One region of the Dactylosporangium sp. NPDC048998 genome, then DNA from elsewhere that is predicted to be linked to it. Evidence: predicted binding sites of a transcription regulator. Region 1 holds the regulator's gene; the other holds the start of a gene.
The links. The regulator HrcA, encoded in region 1, represses chaperone genes, less so after heat shock. The targets are predictions, from matches to a motif close to GGTTNGCACNCTCNNNNNGAGNGTGCNAACC.
Positions count from the first base shown of each region.

Region 2: groES (co-chaperone GroES) is a predicted target of HrcA. The motif match lies at 3,600-3,630, and genes of this name have one in related genera.

Region 1 covers NZ_JBICTV010000009.1:171,761-183,615, forward strand. Annotated here, with positions in the region: gene ACGFI8_RS22535 (hypothetical protein) at 1-213, shown strand, start outside; gene ACGFI8_RS22540 (YbjN domain-containing protein) at 383-928, shown strand; gene lepA (translation elongation factor 4) at 1,358-3,238, shown strand; gene ACGFI8_RS22550 (NUDIX domain-containing protein) at 3,235-3,750, shown strand; gene ACGFI8_RS22555 (GlsB/YeaQ/YmgE family stress response membrane protein) at 3,806-4,087, shown strand; gene ACGFI8_RS22560 (phytanoyl-CoA dioxygenase family protein) at 4,148-5,068, opposite strand; gene ACGFI8_RS22565 (hypothetical protein) at 5,203-6,108, opposite strand; gene ACGFI8_RS22570 (enoyl-CoA hydratase-related protein) at 6,159-6,935, opposite strand; gene hemW (radical SAM family heme chaperone HemW) at 7,034-8,230, shown strand; gene ACGFI8_RS22580 (DUF4870 domain-containing protein) at 8,280-8,894, opposite strand; gene hrcA (heat-inducible transcriptional repressor HrcA) at 9,079-10,101, shown strand; gene dnaJ (molecular chaperone DnaJ) at 10,129-11,256, shown strand; gene ACGFI8_RS22595 (16S rRNA (uracil(1498)-N(3))-methyltransferase) at 11,380-11,855, shown strand, end outside.
Region 2 covers NZ_JBICTV010000003.1:362,151-374,005, forward strand. Annotated here, with positions in the region: gene ACGFI8_RS09090 (ABC transporter ATP-binding protein) at 1-817, shown strand, start outside; gene ACGFI8_RS09095 (DUF1707 domain-containing protein) at 821-1,108, opposite strand; gene ybaK (Cys-tRNA(Pro) deacylase) at 1,113-1,592, opposite strand; gene ACGFI8_RS09105 (hypothetical protein) at 1,610-2,356, shown strand; gene ACGFI8_RS09110 (methyltransferase domain-containing protein) at 2,316-3,521, opposite strand; gene groES (co-chaperone GroES) at 3,706-4,020, shown strand; gene groL (chaperonin GroEL) at 4,126-5,763, shown strand; gene ACGFI8_RS09125 (molybdopterin-dependent oxidoreductase) at 5,898-7,406, shown strand; partial or broken gene ACGFI8_RS09130 (WhiB family transcriptional regulator) at 7,555-7,920, opposite strand; gene ACGFI8_RS09135 (LuxR C-terminal-related transcriptional regulator) at 8,101-8,859, shown strand; gene ACGFI8_RS09140 (DUF5319 domain-containing protein) at 8,930-9,322, opposite strand; gene guaB (IMP dehydrogenase) at 9,453-10,943, shown strand; gene ACGFI8_RS09150 (GuaB3 family IMP dehydrogenase-related protein) at 10,981-11,855, shown strand, end outside.

The sequences.
Region 1 (11,855 bases):
CTCCTCGACCACGTGCCGATCACGGTCACCACCGAGGCCGGCGACCGTATACCGGTCTCCCAGCGCCTCGTCCAGGCGGTCATCCGGATGGGCTTCACCTCCGGGGCGGCCGGAGACTTCGTCGATGTCCGGATTTCGGGTCCGTGGACGGCCCTGGCCTGCGCATATGGCTCTGCCTGGCATCGTGCCGGAGGTTCACCCTCGATCGGATAGACGGCTATAAGACCCTCACCCGAACGGGTGGTGCGAGGGTGAAATTGGGGGCTGCTGAATCTCGACCGAACGGGTACCGTCCTCTTTCGGGTCCACCGCCGAGCGAATTCGATCGGCGACGGACCGCACATGCGGGTGGAGGCGCACGGGGGAGCAGGGAGTCCGGACGATGCCAAGGTGGCCATGGCGTGCCGAGCAGTCGAGCGGGTCGAAGACCGACTCGAACGTCGCTCAGCTGCCGCGGGAAGACGCAACCCCGACGATCGACGGAGCGCGCGAGCAGGAGGGCGGCGTCGGGATCGCGCCGTTGACGCTGCTACGGGTGGCCGAGGCCCTCGAGAAGCTCGAGATCCGATACCTGACCGACGGAGACGGCAGCCTGCTCGCGCTGTGGGAGCGCCACGCGGTGCTGTTCGCGCTGGAGGGCCCAGCGGACGAGATCCTGGTCATCCGGGCACGGCCGCACGCCACGGTCCCGCCGGACTGGGCCGAGCGCTCCTACCGGGTGGTCAACGAGTGGAACCACACGCGCCGCTTCTACAAGGCGTATGTCGGCGACCCCACGGACCGCGGCCAGCTGCCCATCTACGCCGAGATGCAGGTGCCCCTGCTCTCGGGCGTACACGACGCGCTCATCGCCGAGCTCGTCGACTGCGCGGCGGTGGTGGCGCTGGGCTTCGTGGACTGGCTGCACGACGAGGGCGGGCTCCTCTGACCTGACGCGGGCCCGGCGGGCGGGCGCTCTTCACGTTCCGGACGCTGTGGCTGTCGCGCGGCCGGCGCCGGCCGGTGAGGCAGCATCGCCGATCGGGACGGGTCTCCAGGATCGACACGTGCGCCGGTGCCTCGGTGGCACGTCGACCCCGGAGACCCACGCCTGCGGCATCGTGGCCCAGTGTCCGATGCAGGGCTCTCGATGCCCTCTCGATCGACTCTCGACGCCCTATTGATCGTATGCGATGTTGCCGCGAGTGCCGGCCGATACCCGACTTATACGACAAATCCACGGTAAGTGCCGTCTGTGCCGGCCCAGGACCGGGGTCAAGCGCCTGGACAGGCGGCGGTGCGGCACGGCCGTGAGCCGGGATCGCGGCGGGCGTGGGACGATGTATGAGATCCCCAGCCCGATGGAGAACGGACGCCTGTGCCACCGACGATCGACCCCGGCGCGAACCGCCCCGGCGCCACCGTGCCGGACCGGATCCGCAACTTCTGCATCATCGCCCACATCGACCATGGCAAGTCGACGCTGGCCGACCGCATGCTGCAGCTCACCGAGGTGGTCGAGGCCCGGCAGATGCGGGCGCAGTATCTCGACCGCATGGACATCGAGCGCGAGCGCGGCATCACGATCAAGAGCCAGGCCGTGCGCATGCCGTGGACGGTCCGCGAGGGCGGCCTGGCCGGCGAAGCGTTCGTGCTCAACATGATCGACACGCCCGGGCACGTCGACTTCACCTACGAGGTCTCGCGCAGCCTGGCCGCGTGTGAGGGCGCGGTCCTGCTGGTCGACGCGGCCCAGGGCATCGAGGCGCAGACGCTGGCCAACCTCTACCTGGCGCTCGAGAACGACATGCAGATCATCCCGGTGCTCAACAAGATCGACCTGCCGGCCGCGCAGCCGGAGAAGTACGCCGAGGAACTCGCGCACCTCATCGGGTGCGAGCCGGACGACTGCCTGCGGGTCTCCGGCAAGACCGGCGTCGGGGTGTCGCACCTGCTGGACGAGATCGTGCGCCAGCTGCCGGCGCCGACCGGCGAGTCCGACGGCGCCGCGCGGGCGATGATCTTCGACTCCGTGTACGACGTGTACCGGGGCGTGGTCACCTACGTGCGGGTGGTCGACGGGCGGATCGAGGCGCGCGACCGGATCCGGATGATGTCCACCGGCGCCGTGCACGAGCTGCTCGAGATCGGCGTCATCTCGCCCGAGCCGATCAAGAGCACAGGGCTGGGGGCCGGCGAGGTGGGATACCTCATCACCGGCGTGAAGGACGTGCGCCAGTCGCGGGTCGGTGACACGGTCACGATCAACGCACGGCCGGCGAGAGAGCCGCTGGGCGGCTACAAGGACCCCAAGCCGATGGTGTACTCCGGCCTCTACCCGATCGACGGCTCGGACTACCCGCTGCTGCGCGACGCGCTGGACAAGCTCAAGCTCAACGACGCCGCCCTGGTGTACGAGCCGGAGACGAGCGCGGCGCTGGGCTTCGGCTTCCGCTGCGGCTTCCTCGGCCTGCTGCACCTGGAGATCATCCAGGAGCGGCTGGAGCGCGAGTTCAACCTCGACCTGATCTCCACGGCGCCCAACGTGGTCTACCGCGTGATCATGGACGACGGCACCGAGCACATGGTCACCAACCCCAGCGAGTTCCCCGACGGCAAGACCGGCCAGATCTTCGAGCCGACGGTCCGCGCCACGGTGCTGACCCCCAACGACTACGTCGGCGCGGTCATGGAGCTCTGCCAGGGGCGGCGCGGCTCGCTGCTGGGCATGGACTACCTGTCCGCCGACCGCGTGGAGCTGCGATACACGCTGCCGCTCGGCGAGATCATCTTCGACTTCTTCGATCAGCTCAAGAGCCGCACCAAGGGCTACGCGAGCCTCGATTACGAGCCCTCCGGCGAACAGCAGGCCGACCTGGTGAAGGTCGACATCCTGCTGCACGGCGAGCCGGTGGACGCCTTCAGCGCCATCGTGCACAAGGACAAGGCGTACAACTACGGCGTCACGATCGCCGGCAAGCTGCAGAAGCTGATCCCGCGCCAGCAGTTCGAGGTGCCGATCCAGGCGGCCATCGGCAGCCGGATCATCGCCCGGGAGACCATCCGTGCGATCCGCAAGGACGTGCTGGCCAAGTGCTACGGCGGTGACATCAGCCGGAAGCGCAAGCTGCTGGAGAAGCAGAAGGAAGGCAAGCGGCGCATGAAGATGGTGGGCCGCGTCGAGGTGCCGCAGGAGGCCTTCATCGCCGCGCTGTCGACCTCGGATACCCCCGGCAGCGACAACAAGCCGAAGAAGTGAACGCCCAGGACGTCAGGCACTGCCCCCGCTGCGGAGCGCGGACGAGCCGGCCGCCCGCGGTCTGCGGCGCCTGCGGCTACGCCGCGTTCGCCAACCCGCGCCCCACCGGCACCGCGATCATCGTGCGCGACGGCCGCTTCCTGGCCATCCGGCGGGCCCGGCCGCCCCGCGAGGGGTGGTGGGACCTGCCCGGCGGCTTCTGCGACGGCTTCGAGCACCCGGCCGACGCGGCCGTGCGCGAGGCGCGGGAGGAGCTGGGCGTGGAGATCGAGCTGGGCGCGTTCGCGGGCATGCACATCGGCACGTACGAGTTCCAGGGCGAGCAGCTGTCCGTCCTGGACTGCTTCTGGCTGGCCACGATCACGGCCGGGGAGATCGCCCTCGACCCGGCCGAGGCCAGCGAACACGCCTGGCTGGCGCTTGACGATCCGCCAGAAATGGCATTTCAGACCATGGACGCGGTCCTGCGCAATCCGCTCGTTCGACAATCTTCGGCGCGTTTGGTCCCCTGAGCCCGCGGGCAATACAAGCTCAACCCCCTGGTTGAGCTAGTAAAGGAGGAGACCAGTGACTGTCACCGGTATCATCACCGCGCTGATCGTCGGTCTGATCGTTGGTGCGCTCGGGCGTCTGGTCGTCCCCGGCCGCCAGAGCATTTCGATCTGGCTGACGATAGTCATCGGCGTCGTCGCGGCGCTGCTGGGTACGGTCGTCGCCAACGCGATCGGCATCTCCACGAACACCCCGGGCATCGACTGGGGTGAGCTGCTGATCCAGGTCTTGCTCGCGGCCGTCGGCGTGGCCCTGGTCGCCGGTTTCGCCGGTCGTGGTCGCCGCACCCTGCCGTAACGAGCATCGTCTGGAAAGCGTAGGCCCCCGGCTGAAGGCCGGGGGCCTTGCGCTGTGCACTTAACGCAACCAGGGAATCGAACGGTCGAGCAGGCCGCGGGTCTTCAGCTCCTTGCGGAGCGGAATCTCCTCGTCGATGTAGCCGTTCCAGTTGATGCCCCAGTAGTTGGCCGTGTGCGTCGCCTCGCCGCACAGCTGGCGCTGCACGGGGGTGCGGTTGGCCCACCACTCGCCGTCGTAGTCGATCGGCATGTCGTCGAGCTGGCGGATCCAGCGGTACGTGTAGCCGATGAACAGCATCTTGCGGGTGATGTTCGAGTAGTTCGGCGACCGGGAGTGCCAGAGGCGGCGGTCGAAGATGAAGCAGTCACCGGGGTTCGCGGTGATCTCGACGGTGCCCTCGGGGTCGGGGTTGTGCACCGTCGTGTCGGCCGGGCGGGGCAGCGAGTTCCAGAGGTGGCTGCCCGGGATGACCTTGGTGGCGCCGCGGCCCTTCTCCGACAGGTCGGAGATGACGTAGGCGATCTTCAGCGAGAACATCGGCCGCGGGAGGTTCGGGTCCATGGTCTCCGGGTCGGAGTTCTGGCGGTACCCGTCCTGGTGCCAGCCCCAGGAGGGGGGTTCCTCCTCGGAGGTGGGCGGCGTGACGTCCAGGTGGTTGTGGTGCGTGTAGATGTTCCAACCCGCCAGGCCCCACATGTAGGGGAAGAGGGTCGGCTGGGTCAGCAGGTGCCCGAACAGGTCGTCCCGCGTCAGGAAGCCCAGCAGGTGCAGCGTGCCGTCCTTCTTCACGAACGAAGAGCCGGCCGCCTTCTCCTCGGCCCAGACCCGGTCCATGGCGGCCTCGAGCTGGGCCCGGTGGTCCTCCTTGAGGACGTTGCGGACGAGCAGGAAACCGTTGTCCAGGAACTCCTTGCGGTCGGCCTCGCTGATCGGCTCGTAGCCGGTGAGACCGCCGTAGTCGGGTGCAGCGGACGTCATGTCCTCCCCTTAACTTTTGTCGAACCGAACGCCCGATGGTAACGCGAGGTGCACGAGCGTCCGACTCGGGAGTTGTCCACCGGACAATGTCCGAAAGTGCGACAACCCGCTGGTCGCGCGGAACGTCAGGGTCCTCAGTAGACCTCGGCGACGACCCGTTCGCCGGCCGGTCCGGCGTTGATGCCGCCACGCTCCGTCACGTGCGCCCACGCTCCGCTCGACGCCGTCCACTGCATGTCGGCGAAGACGACCCGCTTCACGCCGTGGTCCTGGGCGTGGGCGACCAGCCAGTGCGCGTATTGCCAGCCGGACTTCGGCTCGCGGACCTTCAGCGCCACCCCGACCAGGTCGGCCACGTCGGCGGTGCTGATGCTGCCCCAGTCGAGCTTCAGGCTCGCGCCCAGGGCGCGAGCCGCCTCCGGGCCGCGGCTGGCCGCCTCGCTGACGCTGCAGGCGACCGCGCCGGTCGCGTCGCCGCTGAGCGCGCGGACCATGATCTCGGACTCGTCGACCCACTTCTCGTAGGCCTCCGGGTGCGCGCTGCGCTGCACCGCTTGGGCGGCGTCGGTGACCCGCATGTTCTCCCAGCCCTTGACCTTGAGCAGGGAGGTGAAGAACGCGTTGGCCGCATAGCGCGGGTCGGCGATCTGCTCCGGCCGGCCCCAGCCCTGGCTCGGCCGCTGCTGGAACAGCCCGATCGAGTCGCGGTCGCCGCCGGCGAGGTTCTCCAGCTTCGACTCCTGCCACGCGGTGGCCAGCGCGACGACCAGCCCGCGGTGCGAGATTTTGCGGGTGAGCCCGACCGCGGTAATCGTCGCGGCGTTGGCCAGCTGCTCCGGGTCGAGCACGACCTCGCCGGAACCGTCTCCGGTGGCGTTGACCGAGGCGTTGCCGGCGTTGACCACGCACGCCTTGCCTAGGGTGGGGATGCGCAGCGGGATGTTGTCGCCCACCTGGTGGATCACGACGTAGGCGCACAGCGCGACGGCGACGCCGGCCAGGACCGCCACCGTCACCAGTCTTCGACCACGCATCGTCACCTCCGTCGCTCAGGTCGAACAGCGTACGTGTCCGGCGCCACCCGGCGGCGTCAGAAAACGCCGTCCGGGACCCAATTCGGATCCCGTTTCTCCCGGAACGCCATGATGCCCTCCATGCCCTCGGCGGATCCGAAGTATCCGACGGACAGCTCGGTCATGGCCGCGATCTCATCACGGAATGTGCCGGACTTGCGCCCTCGCAGCAGCTCCTTGGTGCCGGCCAGCGCGCCCGGCGCGCCGCGGACCAGGTCGCGCAGGTAGCCCTCGACCGCGGCGTCGAGCTCGGCCGGGTCCACCGCGGCGGTCACCAGCCCGACCCGCTCGGCCCGCGCCCCGTCGAACGTCGCCCCGGTCAGGTAGAGCTCGGCGGCGGCCCGCGGGGACAGCCGCGGCAGTACTGTGGCGGAGATCACCGCCGGGACAACCCCGATGCGCACCTCCGAGAACGCGAACGTCGCGGCGGTGCTGCACACGGCGATGTCGGCGGCCGCGATCAGCCCCAGCCCGCCCGCCCGGGCCGGCCCCGCCACCCGGGCGACGACCGGCTTGCGGCTCTCCCAGACTGCCGCGAGAACCTCGCCGAGCCGGCTCACCGGCGGCCGGCCCGAGCCGAACGCGGCCGCGGTCTCCTTGAGGTCGGCGCCGGAGCAGAAGACCGGGCCGGTGTGGGTGAGCACGACCGCGCGGACCGCGTCGTCGGTGTCGGCCGCCGCCAGCGCCGCCAGTAGCTCCTCGATCAGGGCCGTGGACAGCGCGTTACGGTTGGCCGGGCTGTCGAGGGTGAGCGTCGCCACGCCCCGCTCGGTTTGTGACCGCACGAGAGACATGCGGGCACATTAGTGCCCCTCGCCGGAAAATCGCAGCGGTTCGACCCGCGCGGTTCCCCCGCTTTGCCGCGAGCTCCCGGCTCGCGGACACTGGGGCAATGCCCGGAACACTGCCAGACGGCGAGCCGATGCCGCGCGACGGCGCGCTGCCCGACGGGATCGCCGACGGCGCCGGGCGGTCCGGCTTCGGCGTCTACGTGCACGTGCCCTTCTGCGCCAGCCGCTGCGGGTACTGCGACTTCAACACCTACACGGCGAGCGAGGGCGTGCTCAGCGCCGGCTACGCCGAGCAGGTGCTCGACGAGCTGGCCCTGGCCGCGAAGGTGGTCCGCCCGCCGCGCGTCGACACCGTGTTCTTCGGCGGGGGCACGCCGACCCTGCTGCCCCCGGCCGAGCTGGGGCGCATCCTGGAGGGCATCGACCGCACCTGGGGCATGGCCGCCGGCGCCGAGGTCACCACCGAGGCCAACCCCGAGTCCGTCGACCTCGCCGCGCTGCGCGAGCTGCGGGCCGCCGGCTTCAACCGCCTGTCGCTCGGCATGCAGTCGGCCGCGCCGCACGTGCTGGCCGTGCTGGACCGCCGGCACACCCCGGGACGCCCGCCGCGGGTCGCCGCCGAGGCCCGGACCGCCGGGTTCGACCGGGTCAACCTGGATCTGATTTACGGTACGCCGGGGGAGCGCCCGGAGGACTTCGCCGCCTCGCTGCGCACCGTGGTCGACGCCGGGGTCGACCACGTCAGCGCCTACGCGCTCATCGTGGAGGACGGCACCCGCATGGCCGCCCGGATGCGCCGGGGCGAGCTGCCCTTCCCCGACGACGACGTCGCCGCCGACCGGTACCTCGCCGCCGACGAGGCACTCGCCGCGGCCGGCTTCGCCTGGTACGAGGTCTCGAACTGGTCGAAGGACTCGCCGTGCCGGCACAACGAGCTCTACTGGCGGGGCGGCGACTGGTGGGGGCTCGGCCCGGGCGCGCACAGCCACGTCGGCGGCGTGCGCTGGTGGAACGTCAAGCACCCGCACGCGTACGCGGCGCGGCTGGCGGACTCCGCGTCGCCGGGGCAGGCCCGTGAGGTACTGACGCCGGATGAACGCCACATGGAGGACGTCCTGCTGCGCATCCGCCTCGCCGACGGCCTGCCGCTATCCGCGCTCGACGCGGCCGGGCTGTCCGGCGCCCGGGACTGCCTCGCCGACGGGCAGCTGGAGCCGGCCGCGTTCGACGCCGGCCGGGCGGTGCTCACCCTGCGCGGGCGGCTGCTCGCCGACGGCGTCGCCCGCGCCCTGACGTGATGAGGGCGGCTCCCCGTTGCGGGGGCCGCCCTCGATCGGACTGTGAGCCTTACTTGATGAAGCGGAAGGTCATCGGGTAGCGGTAGAGCTCGCCGTTGTTGGCCTTCATGCCGCCGAGGATCGCGAAGACGATGACCACGACCCACGGCGCGATCAGCGTGAGGCCGAACGTGCAGACCGAGAGGAGGGCACCCACGAACAGGATGATGCCCCACGTGATCTGGAAGTTCAGGGCCTCTGTCGCGTGCGCCTTGACCGTCGGCGACTCGTTGCCCTTGGCCAGCAGCGCCACGAGCGGCGCGATGAACCCGACCACGATCCCGCCGAAGTGGGCGATGAGCGCCCACGTCTTCTCGTCGCTGTTGGCGTAGCCGACCGGGGCGCCGCCGGGCGGGCCGTACGCGCCGGGCTGCTGATACCCCGGCTGCTGGTACCCGGGCTGCTGATATCCAGGCTGCTGATATCCGGGCTGCTGGTACCCGGGCTGCTGGTACCCCGGCTGCTGGTACCCGCCGCCGGACGTGGGCGGCGGGGCGTAGGCGCCGCCGCCGCTGGACGGGGGCGGAGCGTAACCGCCGCCCGACACGGGCGGCTGGGGCGGGTACCCGGCGTTGGGGTCCGACGGCGAGCCGTATTCCCCCGGGGGGCGAGGTGGTTCACTCATGTGGGCCACGGTAGGTGCATCGATCAAGTGGCGCCAGCGACACGACATGACTTCTTTTGGACAACTTTTGCCCAGTCCAGCGCCCGTGCCGTCTATCGTGCGCCAAACGATCATCGCGTGCCCCCGCGCGACTGACGTAGACTGGCACTCACTAGTTGGGAGTGCCAGTCCTTGAGGAGGTGCCATGGCCCTTGACGAGCGGAAGCTTGAAGTGCTGCGCGCCATCGTCGAGGACTACGTCGCCACTCAGGAACCGGTAGGCAGCAAGGCCCTCGTCGAGCGGCACAACCTGCGGGTCTCCCCGGCAACGGTCCGTAACGACATGGCGGTGCTGGAGGAGGAGGGGTATATCAGGCAGCCGCACACCAGTGCGGGCCGGGTGCCCACCGACGCCGGCTACCGGCTGTTCGTCGACAAGCTCTCCCGGGTCAAGCCGCTCAGCCAGGCCGAGCGCCGGGCGATCGAGCGGTTCCTCATCGGCGCGGTCGATCTCGATGACGTGGTCCATCGCACCGTCCGGCTGCTCGCCCAGCTCACCCGGCAGGTCGCCGTGGTGCAGTATCCGAGCCTGTCGCGCGCGAGCGTGCGACATTTCGAGCTGGTGCCGATCTCCACCACGCGGATCATGGTCGTGATGATCGCCGAGACCGGCCGGGTGGAACAGCGCCTGGTCGACCTGCCCGGCCCGATCCTCGCCGACGACGTGACCGAGCTGCGCCGGATGATCAACGAGAAGCTGGTCGGCCAGCGGCTGGCCGAGACCCCGCCGCTGGTGCAGGCGCTCGTCGAGGAGGCGGCGCCCGGCCTGCGGCCGCCCATGACGGTCCTGTCGGCGGTCCTGCTGGAGACGCTGGTCGAGCGGGCCGAGGAGCGCATCGCGCTCGCCGGCACCGCCAACCTGGCCCGCGGCGGCCTGCTGGACTTCCAGGGCTCGCTGCGGCCGATCCTCGAGGCGCTCGAGGAGGAGGTCATCCTGCTCAAGCTCTTCGGCGAGGTCGAGCCCAGCATCACGCGGGTGCGCATCGGCGACGAGAACGAGATCGAGGACCTGCGCACCGCATCCATCGTGGCCACCGGATACGGACCCGGCTCGATGGTGGTCGGCGGGATGGGCGTGCTCGGCCCGACCCGCATGGACTATCCCGCAAACATCGCGACCGTGCGCGCCGTGGCACGCTACGTCGGCGACCTGCTGGCACAGAGTTGACATCTATCTCAGGGGCATAGGACTCACGTGGCGAAGGACTATTACGGGATTCTCGGCGTCAAGCGGGACTCCACGGCCGATGAGATCAAGCGGGCCTACCGTCGGTTGGCCCGCGAATTTCACCCGGACGTCAATCCCGATCCGGCGGCGCAGGAGAAGTTCAAGGAGATCAACGCCGCGTACGAGGTCCTCTCCGACCCGCGCAAGCGTGAGATGGTCGACCTGGGCGGCGACCCGCTCGCCCCCAACGGCGGCGGCGCCGGCGGCCCGGCCGGCGGCGCGTTCGTGGGCTTCCAGGACATCATGGACGCCTTCTTCGGCACCCAGTCCGCCCGCGGGCCGCGCCCGCGCGTGCGGCCCGGCGCCGACGCGATCCTGCGCCTCGACCTCGACCTGCACGAGACCGCGTTCGGCGTCGAGGCGCCGATCCAGGTCGACACCGCCGTCGTCTGCACCACCTGCCAGGGCGCCGGCACCGCGCCCGGCACCCACCCGCAGACCTGTGAGATCTGCCAGGGCCGCGGCGAGGTCCAGTCGGTCCAGCGCACCTTCCTCGGCCAGGTCGTCTCGGCCCGCCCGTGCTCGGCGTGCCAGGGCTTCGGCACGATCATCCCGCACCCGTGCGCGACCTGCGGCGGCGACGGCCGGGTCCGCACCCGCCGCTCGCTGACCGTGAAGATCCCCTCCGGCGTCGAGGACGGCATGCGCATCCGCCTCGCCCAGCAGGGCGAGGTCGGCCCCGGCGGCGGCCCGCCTGGCGACCTCTACGTCGAGATCCACGAGCGCCCGCACGACGTGTACTCCCGCAAGGACGACGACCTGCACTGCCGCGTCACCGTCCCGATGACCGCCGCGGCCCTCGGCACGCGGCTGACCATCAAGACCCTCGACGGCGAGGAGACGGTCGACGTGAAGGCCGGCACCCAGCCGACCTCCACGCTGCGCATCCGCGGCAAGGGCGTGCCCCACCTGCGCGGCACCGGCCGCGGCGACCTCTACGTCCACCTCGACGTGCGCACCCCGACCCGGCTCGAGCCCGAGCAGGAGCGGCTGCTGCGCGAGTTTGCCCGCAGCCGCGGCGAGGAGGTCGCCGAGCTGTCGAAGCAGGGCGGCTTCTTCTCCCGGATGCGCGACGCCTTCAACGGCCACGCGTGATCGGGCCTGCCGCTCGCCGCGGCCGGGGCGTCGAGGGTCCCGCATGAGCGGTCCGGAGCGGAGCGGCGCCTGGTCTGGGTCGATCACCGGCCTCATCGAGCCAGACTGGGCGGAGGCGACGGCATGAGCCCGCCGCTCTTCCTCGTCGACGAGCTGCCCTCCGGTGACCGCTTCACGCTGGCCGGTGCCGAGGGCCATCACGCCGCCAACGTGCAGCGCATCACCGCCGGGGAGGCGCTGCTGCTCTGCGACGGCCGGGGCGGCCTGGCCCGCGGCGTCGTGCTCGCCGCGCACAAGGGCACCCTGGACCTCGCCCTCGACCCCGCCGAGCACGTGCCGCCCGCCGACCCGTCGATCACCGTCGTGCAGGGGATCGCGAAGGGGGAGCGGGGCGAACTGGCCGTACAACTGCTGACGGAGGTCGGCGCGGACCGGATCGTGCCCTGGCAGGCGGCCCGCAGCGTGGCCCGGTGGCGGGACGCGAAGCCGCTGGAGCGCTGGTGTTCGACCGCACGCGAGGCGACCAAGCAGTCGCGCCGCCCCTGGCTGCCGGAGGTGACCGAGGCCCGCTCGACGCGGCAGCTCGCCCTGACCGGCAC
Region 2 (11,855 bases), on a different contig from region 1:
CGACCAGCTGCAGCTCGGCCTGGCCTCGTTCGCGCGCCTGGTCGGCGTGCGCACCGCGGCGGCCGAGCCGGTGCCGGCGGGCGGCCCGCGGCCGGTGGACGAGCAGCTCGTGGCGAAGGGCGTGCGGTATTCGTACGTCAACGGCCGCGACGTCCTGCACGGCATCGACCTCGCGATCCGGCCCGGCGAGCGGCTCGCCATGGTCGGCCCGTCGGGGGCGGGCAAGTCGACGCTCGGCCGGCTGCTGGCCGGGGTCCACGCGCCCCGGGCCGGCTCGGTGGAGCTGGGCGCGGTACCGCTGACCGAGCTCCCACTGGACGAGCTGCGCGGCCACGTCGCGCTGGTGACGCAGGAGCACCACGTCTTCCTGGGCAGCCTGCGGGACAACCTGACCCTGGCCCGCGCCGGGGCCACCGACGAGGAGCTGTGCGCGGCCCTGGCCACCGTCGACGCGCTGGACTGGGCGCTGGCGCTGCCCGAGGGCCTGGACACCACCGACCTCGCGCTGTCCCCGGCGCAGGCCCAGCAGCTGGCGCTGGCCCGGCTGGTCCTCGCCGACCCGCACACGCTGGTGCTCGACGAGGCGACGTCCCTGATCGACCCGCGGGCGGCCCGGCACCTGGAGCGCTCGCTGGCCGGCGCGCTGGAGGGCCGGACCGTGGTCGCGATCGCGCACCGGCTCTTCTCCGCGCACGACGCGGACCGGGTCGCGGTCGTGGAGGACGGCCGGATCACCGAGCTGGGCAGCCACGACGAGCTGGTGGAGGCCGGCGGCGCCTACGCGGCCCTGTGGCGGTCGTGGCACGGGACCAAGTAGGGCCTAGTGGAACAGCGTGTAGACCGTCCCGATCAGCGCCACCGCCAGGATGGCGAGCGCGAACGTCAGCAGCAGCTGGCGGTCGCCGTGCGACGCCGGCGGCGGCGCGGCTGGGGCGAGCGCCGGCAGGTCGACGATCGCGGCGCGCAGCTCGTCGAGCGTCTTGGCCGCGTAGACGATGCCGACCCGGTCGGAGAACTCGTCCAGGGTGAGCCGGCCCGCCTCGGTGTGCCGCTGCAGGGCCGCGATCACGCGCTGCCGGTCCTCGTCGGATGCCCGCACGGCGACCATGCTGTCAGTGTGCCGCGATCGGCGCCAGGGCGGCCCCGGTGACCTGGACCAGGTCGGCGGGGGCCAGCTCGATCTGCAGCCCGCGCCGCCCGCCCGAGACGTACATGGTGGGCAGCTGCGACGCGGAGTCGTCGATGACGATCGGCAGCCGGGAGCGCTGGCCGACCGGGGAGATGCCGCCGGTCACGTAGCCGGTGGCGCGTTCGGCGGCGGCCGGCTCGGCCATCGCGGCGCGCTTGCCGCCGACCGCGGCGGCCAGCGCCTTGAGGTCCAGCGAGGAGGAGACCGGCACCACGCCGACGGTGAGCTGCCCGTCGACCGTGGTCACGAGGGTCTTGAACAGCCGCGAGGGGTCGACGCCCAGCGCCTCGGCGGCGGCCTCGCCGTAGGAGGCCGCGCGCGGGTCGACCTCGTAGGTGTGCGGGGTGAACGCGATCTTCGCGCGCGTCAGCAGTGCGGTCGCGGGGGTGCCCTTGCTCGCCACTGGCCCACAATAGCGACATGCAGATCGGCGCGGTCCAGCTGTACCTCGGCCACGGCCACCTGTTCCTCGGCGCGACGAACGGCGTGGACCTGTCGGTGTTCGACGGTGAGGGGGCGGTCACCGCGACCGAGCACCACGTGCGCATCGCCGCCCGGCCGCAGGTCGGGCTGGTGCGGGTGCGGCTGTGGCAGGGCGCCGGGCCGCGGGTCGGCCGGCTGGTCTTCGACGGGCTGCTGAAGCTGCCGGACGCGAAGTTCTGCGTCGAGGAGGGCACCGGGCTGTCGCGGTACGTCACCAAGGTGAACAGCCACAGCCCGCGCGTGCTGGTCGCGGTCGACGACCCCGGGCACGCCTCCCGCGTCGACGTCGTGCTCGAGCCCGAGTTCGTGCCCCGCAGCGCGCAGGTCTGGACCGCCGGCGAGCCGCCGTTTCCGAAGCTGACGGTGTCGCCGACCGCGCCGCGGCATCGGGCCGACGCGTTCGCAGACGCCCTCGCCGGGCACGACTTCCCGCGCAAGCGCCTGGCGGCGGCGCTGCTGGTCGTCGCCGAGGAGCGCCGGCAGCGCAACTCCGAGCAGAGCGTCGCCTTCTACGTCAACGACATCGTCGAGTGGCTGCGCTGGCTCAACGACCGCCTGACGTACGAGATGTGCCGCGACACCGGCCGCCAGCTGCTCGGCCAGCTCGGCCTGCGCCCGCCCGACCTGCTCGCCGACGACGCGCTCAACGACCTGCAGCGGCGCCTGGGCTATCCGCTGGTGTGAGCAGCAGCGCGGCGGGCTCCCCGGCGATCCTGGTCAGCGCGAGCGTCGCGGCGCGGGAGCCCTCGAGCCGCAGCTGCCGGCGCAGGTCGTCGACGTCGTGGGCGGACCCGCGCTTGAGGATCTGCACGGATCCGACGTCGAGCGAGCGCAGCGCGGCCCGCAGCTTCTTCAGGGCGATCGGCAGCCGGTCGAGGATCTCGTAGCGGCGGCCGAACGGGGTGGGCGTCGCCGCGTCCGCGGTGATGTAGGCGATCGTCGGGTCCAGCAGCACGCCGTCGAGCTCCGCCGCGAGCTCGGCCACGAGGTGGGCGCGGACCACGGCGCCGTCGGGGTCGTAGAGGTGGGCGCCGACCGGGCCCGCCGGGGCGCGCTCGTCGCCGGTGCCGGTGAGCTCGAACGCGTCCGCGCCGCGCAGCACGGTGGCCCGGCGCGGGGCCGCGGCCAGCGGCCCGCACCACGCGGCCGCCTCGACCACGTCGCCGTCCACCGAGACCCACTCGCCCTCGGCGCCGGCCGGCAGCAGGGCGTGGTCGATGCCGGGGGCGAGCTTGAGCACCGTGTGCGGCACCCGGCCGGGCAGGCCGGTGACGAAGTCCCAGGGCGGGGAGTACGCGCGCGGGTCGAACACCCGCCGGCCGCCCGACGTGCGGCGCGCCGGGTCGCAGAACACGGCGTCGACGGCGTCGAGGGGGACCTCGGTGGCGTCGCGGGTCTCCACGAGTACCGAATCCGCCAGCTCCAGGGCGCGGACGTTGGCCTCCGCGACGGCGGCCGTGGCGGCGGATGCGTCCACGGCCAGCACCCGCAGCCCCGCCCGGGCGAACGCGATGGTGTCGGCGCCCACACCGCAGCCCAGGTCCGCGACGCGGCGCACGCCCGCGGCGGCCAGCCGGGCGGCCCGGCGGCGCGCGACCGCGGCCCGGGTCGCCTGCTCGAGCCCGGCGCGGGTGAAGAGCATCACGGCGGCGTCCGCGCCGAACTTCGCGGCCGCGCGGCGGCGCAGCGCGACCTGGGTCAGCGCGGCGGCGGCCAGGGACGGCGCGAACCCGCGGGCGCGCAGCGCGGAGGCCGCGGCGAGCGGGTCGCCGTCGGGCAGCGCGGCCGCCGCGTCGAGCGCGGCCCGCCCGGCCTCGGTTTCGAGGGTCTGCACGTCGTTGAGCTCCACCCGGCGATTATCCCGGGGTGATTTCGCGGCGTGTCTGGCACTCTAGTTGACGGAGTGCTAGCCGCCGACATAACCTCCGATTAGCACTCTCCGGTGGAGGGTGCCAGTAAACCCGGCCGGAGCCGGCACCCGCGACGACGGCTTCACCGGGCACTCGATAGCAAGCTCGATACCCCAGGAGGGTATGCCCGTGACTACCGCGACGCAGGTTGCGATCAAGCCGCTCGAGGACCGCATCCTGGTCCAGGCCAACGAGGCTGAGACGACCACCGCCTCGGGCATCGTCATTCCGGACACCGCGAAGGAGAAGCCCCAGGAGGGCACCGTCATCGCGGTCGGCCCGGGTCGCATCGACGACAAGGGCAACCGGGTGCCGATCGACGTCAAGGTCGGCGACACCGTCATCTACTCGAAGTACGGCGGCACCGAGGTCAAGTACGCCGGCGCGGAGTACCTGGTGCTCTCCGCCCGCGACGTGCTCGCCGTCATCGAGAAGTGACCGCGTTTCAACAAGCAACTCACTAGAAGCAGTGGCCACCGCCCCGGACCCGTGCGCAGGCGCGAGGCAGCCGGGGCGGTGTCGCTTTGAAGGGAATCCACAAGCATGGCGAAGATCCTGAGCTTCTCCGACGAGGCGCGCCACCTGCTGGAGCACGGCGTCAACCGCCTGGCCGACACGGTCAAGGTCACGCTCGGCCCCCGGGGGCGCAACGTCGTCCTGGACAAGAAGTTCGGTGCCCCCACCATCACCAACGACGGCGTGACGATCGCCAAGGAGATCGAGCTCGCCAACCCGTACGAGAACCTCGGCGCCCAGCTGGTCAAAGAGGTCGCCACCAAGACCAACGACGTGGCGGGCGACGGCACCACCACCGCCACGGTCCTGGCCCAGGCGCTCGTCCGCGAGGGCCTGCGCAACGTGACAGCCGGCACCAACCCGGCCGGCATCAAGCGCGGCATCGACGCGGCCGCGGCCGCGGTCGTGAACGCGCTCAAGGAGAAGGCCACGCCGGTCGCGAGCCACACCGAGATCGCGCAGGTCGCGACCATCTCCGCGCAGGACGCCGCCATCGGCGACCTGATCGCCTCGGCGATGGAGCGGGTCGGCCGCGACGGCGTCATCACGGTCGAGGAGGGCTCGACCCTCACGACCGAGCTCGAGGTCACCGAGGGTATGCAGTTCGACAAGGGCTTCATCTCCCCGCACTTCGTGACCGACACGGAGGCGCAGGAGGCGGTGATCGAGGACGCGTACGTCCTCGTCACCACCCAGAAGATCTCCGCCATCGAGGAGCTGCTGCCCCTCCTGGAGAAGATCGTCCAGAACAACAAGCCGCTGCTGATCATCGCCGAGGACGTCGAGGGCCAGGCGCTGTCGACCCTCGTCGTGAACGCGATCCGCAAGACGTTCAAGATCGTCGCGGTCAAGGCCCCCGGCTTCGGCGACCGTCGCAAGGCGATGCTGCAGGACATCTCGATCCTGACCGGCGCCGAGCTGGTCGCCCCCGAGCTCGGCTACAAGCTCGAGGGCGTCGGCCTGGAGCAGCTCGGCACCGCCCGCCGCGTGGTGGTCACCAAGGACCTGACCACGATCGTGGACGGCGGCGGCGAGCAGTCCGAGGTCGCCGGGCGCGTCGAGCAGCTGCGCAAGGAGATCGAGGCCTCCGACTCCGACTGGGACAAGGAGAAGCTCAACGAGCGGGTCGCCAAGCTCGCCGGCGGCGTCGCGGTCATCAAGGCCGGCGCGGCGACCGAGGTCGAGATGAAGGAGCGCAAGCACCGCATCGAGGACGCGATCTCCGCGACCAAGGCCGCGGTGCAGGAGGGCATCGTCCCGGGCGGCGGCGCCGCCCTGGCGCAGGTCGTCCCGGTCCTCGACGGCGACCTCGGCCTCACCGGCGACGAGAAGGTCGGCGTCTCCATCGTGCGCAAGGCCCTGGTCGAGCCGCTGCGGTGGATCGCCCAGAACGCCGGCTTCGACGGGTACGTCGTGGTCGGCAAGGTCACGGCGCTCGACTTCGGCCACGGCCTGGACGCCGCCACGGGCGAGTACGTCGACCTGGTGAAGTCGGGCATCGTCGACCCGGTGAAGGTGACGCACAGCGCGGTCGCCAACGCCTCGTCGATCGCCGGCCTGCTGCTGACGACGGAGAGCCTGATCGTCGACAAGCCGACCGCCCCGGAGCCCGCCGCCGGCGGTCACGGCCACGGGCACGGCCACTCGCACGGCCCGGGCTTCTGACCCGGCCGAGTGCCACACCGGACGGCCCCGGGCGCTTGCGCCCGGGGCCGTTCGCCGATCGGGCGGCGGCGGAAAAGATTAGGGACTCATTACCGGTCTTGGAGCCGCCGGGACGATCGCCGCATGCTTGGGGCGTGCAGACTCGTAGGTTCGGGGCGCTCGCCGGGCTGGCCGCCGCGGCCGTCGCGCTCGGCGTCGCCGAAGCCGTCGCGATCCTCACCGGGGCCACCACGTCGCCCCTGGTCAGCGTCGGCGGCGTGGTCATCGACAGCGTGCCGGCCGGGGTCAAGGACTTCGCCGTCTCGGTCTTTTACACCTACGACAAGCTCGCCCTCACGATCGGCACGATCGTCGTGCTGGCCGTCTTCGCCGCGGTGATCGGGATACTGGCGACCCGGCGCCGGATCATCGGGTACCTCGGGATCGCCGTCTTCGGGGTCGTCGGCATCGCCGCGGCGCTCAGCCGGCACAACGCCCCGTGGTACGCGTTCGTCCCCACCCTGGCCGGCGTGCTCGCCGGCGCCGCCGTCCTGCGCTGGCTGCTCAGCCACGAGGCGGGGTACAACGCGACCCCCGAGGAGCGCCGGTGGTTCCTGCGCGCCGCCGGCTACACGCTCGCCGCGGCCGCCGTCGCGGGCTTCGCGAGCCGCTGGTGGTCGACGCGCCGCGGCGTGGAGGCGGACCGGGCCGCGATCGACCTGCCCAGCCTCCCGCCGGACACGGTGGCGCCCCTGCCGCCGTCGGCCGACGCGGGCCTGCCCGATCTCGCCCCGTTCGTCACCCCGAACAAGGACTTCTACCTGATCGACACCGCGCTGGTGGTACCCCAGCTGGCCAGCGAGGACTGGACGCTGCGCATTCACGGCCGGGTCGAGAAGGAGATCACCATCAGCTACCGGGAGCTGCTCAAGCGGCCCATGATCGAGCGGTACATCACGCTCGCGTGCGTGTCCAACGAGGTCGGCGGCGGGCTCATCGGCAACGCCAAGTGGCAGGGTGTGCGCGTCGCCGACCTGCTCGACGAGGCGCGCCCCAAGCAGGGCGCCGACCAGGTCGTGAGCCGCTCGATCGACGGGTTCACCGCGGGCACCCCCACGGCGGTCCTGCGCGACGGACGCGACGCCATGCTCGCCATCGCCATGAACGGCGAGCCGCTGCCGATCGCGCACGGTTTTCCGGTCCGCATGGTGGTGCCGGGATTGTATGGATACGTCTCGGCGACGAAATGGCTCGTGGAACTCGAGCTGACGTCGTTCGCCGATTTCGACGCTTATTGGATCAAACGCGGCTGGTCGGCGCAGGGGCCGATCAAGACGGAATCGAGAATCGACACCCCACGCGACGGCGCCAATCTCCACGCCGGCGAGGTCATGATTGCCGGCGTGGCCTGGGCGCAGCACCGCGGCATTTCCAAGGTCGAGGTCCGGGTCGACGACGGGCCGTGGCAGGCGGCGACGCTGCTGCCCGTACCGTCGATCGACACGTGGCGGCAGTGGACCCTCAAGTGGCGGGCCACGCCGGGCAGGCACCGGCTGACGGTGCGCGCGACCGACAACGGCGGCCAGACACAGACGGACGCCGTGGCGCCGCCGGATCCCGACGGCGCCACGGGTTGGCACTCGATCGACGTCGCAGTGAGCTAGCAGAGAGCTAGCGGGCCACGGTCCGTGACCGGGGGGTGCCGGCCGTGGTCTGCGGGCGGCGCTGCGACGGCACGCCGGGCGCGGGGTGCGTGGGGCCCGGGCGCCCGCCTGGCGCGGTGCGCAGCGGCTGCTGCGCGCCCGCGTTGGTCGCCGGCATCGGCGGCGTCGGGCGCAGGCCAAGCTTCGCCTCCAGCCGCGACACGTCCACCCGGGTGCGCCGGCGGTCGGCGGCGTCCTCCCAGCCGAGGGCCAGCAGCCGCAGGCGCTCGCCCTCGGTGAAGCCGCCCCACACGCCGTACGGCTCGCGGGTGCTCAGCGCCTGCGCGGCGCACTCCGCGCGCACCGGGCACGCCCGGCACACGTTCTTGGCGGCGGTCTCCCGGCGGCCGCGCGATGCCCCGCGCTCGCCGTCGGGGTGGAAGAACTGTGCGCTGTCCCGTCCGCGGCACAGGCCGAGCCGCTGCCAGTCCCACACGTCCGCGATCGGACCGGGCAGGCGAGTCACATTGGTCATTCGCTCCTCCTTCCAGGCGTGCGGCCTGGAATTCGCGCGGCGCACAGTCCCTGTACAACGCGCGAGACCGCCGCGGGTGACGGCACGTCGTCGGTCAATTTCTCGTAGGCCAATCGCCGCGAAACCACGTCTAGATCTCGCCATTTCGTGTTTCTCTCTTTGAGAGAGAGGAGCACGACGGTGCGTACGATTTTGGTGTGTGTGCGAACACAGGTCGCGGCACAGACGGTTGCCGCAGCCGCGGCCAGGCTGGGAGTGGCACACGCGGTGCGGACCGCCGTCACGATGGTCGAGGCGCTGGCGCGACTCAGTGAGCAGCCGGCCGACCTGGTGCTGGCGGACCCGACGCTCTCCCGGCCCGACAGCGCGGAGTTCTCCCGCCGCGTGCTGGCCGTGGCGCCGGGCGCGACGGTGGTCTTCTTCGGCACGGAGGAGCCCCGAGCCGCCGCCGCCGCGATCGCCGCCGGCGCGCGGGCGGTCATCCGGGTCGACACGGCCGACCCGGTGACGACGCTGGCCAAGGCGGTCCTGCTGGTGCTGAGCCAGGTCGGTCGCGGCAACGGCGAGCCGGTGCTCCAGGCGCGCGTCGGCGTGCCGAGCCAGGCCGCGGGCGGCATGCTGCAGGCCGGCCGGGGGCTGCCCAGCACCGCGCGCACCGCCGTCGGCGTGCCGAACGGCCGGGTCGCCGGGGCCGGGGTGCCCCAGCAGCGCGGCGACGTGCCCGGCGAGCCGCCGCGGCGCCGCGTCGAGCTGACCGAGCGCGAGCTGCAGGTGCTGCGGGGGATGGCGGACGGGAAGAGCAACGCCGAGATCGGACGCGAGCTGTTCGTCTCGGAGGACACCGTCAAGACGCACGCTCGCCGGCTGTTCCGGAAGCTGGGAGCACGTGACCGGGCACACGCCGTAGCGGCGGCGTTTCGGGCCGGGCTCGTGAGCTAGCGGCGTTGCGGGCGATCCAGCGCATGCCGCAGCGGTACCCGTCGCGTGTGAAACCTAAACGAGAGCCTGTTCAGCCGTCGTTGTCATCGGTCGCGCTCGCCAGCGCATCGTGGACACCGTCAGCGTAACCCCGCGCGTATTCCCACGTGACGTAATGGTCCGGGTCCGGGTCGAAGGCGGGCTCGTGCACGCGCGGGCGCCCGGAGGTCAGCAGGTGTTTGAGGTTGCCCCGCAGCAGGTCCCAGTCGAAATAGTGCGGCTCGTGGCAGTCCTCGCACTCGATGACGAGCCCACGGACGCCGATCGCCGTGAGCAGCGCCTGGTAGATCTCGAGGTCGGCAAGGTCCTCGAGAACGTCCTGGCGCTCGGCGGCGGTCAACGGGTCGTCGGTCGCGCTGTCGTCGAGCTCGGCCGACGGATCGGCCGGGTCGCCGGCAAACGGGTCGATGGGCTCTTCGTGCACGACTCAACGGTAGCCCCATTCGGCCTCGGTGTGGGCCCGGGCACGGCTCTGCCATGGCGGACGGGTGCGCCGCCGGAGCGGAAGTACGATGAGACGCACCCGCCGGACGACCGAGAGCTGGGATGCGTTCATGGACTTCTCGCGACCTGACGTGCTGCCTTTGGGCCTGACCTTCGACGACGTGCTGCTGCTTCCGGGCGAATCGGACGTCGTGCCCAGTGGTGTCGACACCTCGAGCCGGGTCACCCGGAACATCACCCTCCGGATACCGCTGGTCTCCAGCGCCATGGACACCGTGACCGAGGCGCGGATGGCGATCGCCATGGCCCGGCAGGGCGGCATCGGCACCCTGCACCGCAACCTGTCGATCGAGGAGCAGGCGCAGCAGGTCGACCTGGTCAAGCGGTCCGAGGCCGGCATGGTCACCAACCCGGTGACCTGCTCGCCCGACGACACCCTCGGCGAGGTCGACGCGCTGTGCGGTCGCTACCGCATCTCCGGCGTCCCGGTCACCGACGCCGAGGGCCAGCTCGTGGGCATCGTCACCAACCGCGACATGCGCTTCGTGTCCGACCCGCACACCCGGGTGCGCGACATCATGACGGTCGCCCCGCTGATCACCGCGCGCGTCGGGGTGAGCAAGGAGGAGGCGCTCGCGCTGCTGCGCAAGCACAAGGTCGAGAAGCTGCCGATCGTCGACGACTCGGGCAAGCTGCGCGGCCTCATCACCGTGAAGGACTTCTCCAAGAGCGAGAAGTTCCCGCACGCGACCAAGGACGAGGCCGGCCGCCTGCGGGTCGCCGCCGCGGTGGGTGTCGGCGAGGACTCCTACAAGCGGGCCCGCACGCTCATCGACGCCGGCCTGGACATCGTGATGGTCGACACCGCGCACGGGCACAACCGGCAGGTTCTCGAGATGGTCGCCCGCCTGAAGAAGGAGACGCCGGTCGACGTCGTCGGCGGCAACGTGGCCACCTACGAGGGCGCCAAGGCGCTCGCCGAGGCCGGCGCCGACGCGGTCAAGGTGGGCGTGGGGCCCGGCTCGATCTGCACCACCCGAGTGGTCGCCGGCGTCGGCGTGCCGCAGATCACCGCGATCATGGAGGCCGCCCGCGCCTGCCGCCCGCTCGGCGTGCCGGTCATCGCCGACGGCGGCATGCAGTATTCCGGCGACATCGCCAAGGGCATCGTGGCCGGCGCCGACACCGTGATGCTGGGCAGCCTGCTCGCCGGCTGCGAGGAGAGCCCGGGCGACCTGATCTTCATCAACGGCAAGCAGTACAAGGCGTACCGCGGCATGGGTTCCCACGGCGCCATGCAGTCCCGCGGCCAGGCGCGCTCCTACTCCAAGGACCGGTACTTCCAGGACGACGTGCTCTCCGACGACAAGCTGGTCCCCGAGGGCATCGAGGGCCAGGTGCCCTACCGCGGCCCCCTCGCCGCGGTCGCCCACCAGCTGATCGGCGGCCTGCGCTCGGGCATGGGCTACGTCGGCGCGCCGACCGTCGCCGAGATGCACGAGCGCGGCCGGCTCATCCGGATCACCGCGGCCGGGCTCAAGGAGAGCCACCCGCACGACATCCAGATGACCGTCGAGGCGCCGAACTATCACTCCCGGTAGTGGTGGACTTACACCCCGAATTCAACAGGAGCTGACAATGCGTGACGTGGTCGAGATCGGGCTGAGCAAGAGCGCCCGGCGTGGCTACCACCTGGACGACATCGCGATCGTCCCGACGCGCCGCACCCGCGACGTCGACGACGTTTCCACGAACTGGCAGCTCGACGCGTACCCGTTCAAGATTCCCTGCGTGGCGCACCCCTCCGACGCCACGATGAGCCCGGCCACCGCCGTCGCCCTTGGCAAGCTCGGCGGCCTCGGCGTGCTCAACGTCGAGGGGCTCTGGACGCGATACGCCGACCCGACCAAGATCCTCGAGGAGCTGGCCGGGCTGGACGACGAGGCCCCCGCCACCGCCCGCCTCCAGGAGGTCTACGCCGAGCCGATCAAGCCCGAGCTGATCGGCGAGCGCGTCAAGGAGATCCGCGACGGCGGCGTCACGGTCGCCGTGCGGGTGTCGCCGCAGCACACGCTCGCGCTGGCCCCGGTGATCCTCGACGCCGGCGTCGACCTCCTGGTCATCCAGGGCACGCTCGTCTCCGCCGAGCACGTCTCGACGACCGACGAGCCGCTCAACCTCAAGGAGTTCATCGCCGACCTCGACCTGCCGGTCATCGTCGGCGGCTGCACCAACTACCAGACCGCGCTGCACCTCATGCGCACCGGCGCCGCGGGCGTCATCGTGGGCATCGGCGCCGACGAGTGGTCGACCACCGACCGGGTGCTCGGCATCCGCGTCCCGATGGCGACGGCGATCGCCGACGCCGCCGACGCGCGCCGCGACTACCTGGACGAGACCGGCGGGCGATACGTGCACATCATCGCCGACGGCAACATCCAGACCTCCGGCGACATCGCCAAGGCGCTGGGCTGCGGCGCCGACGCCGTCATGGTCGGCGAGCCGCTGTCGCG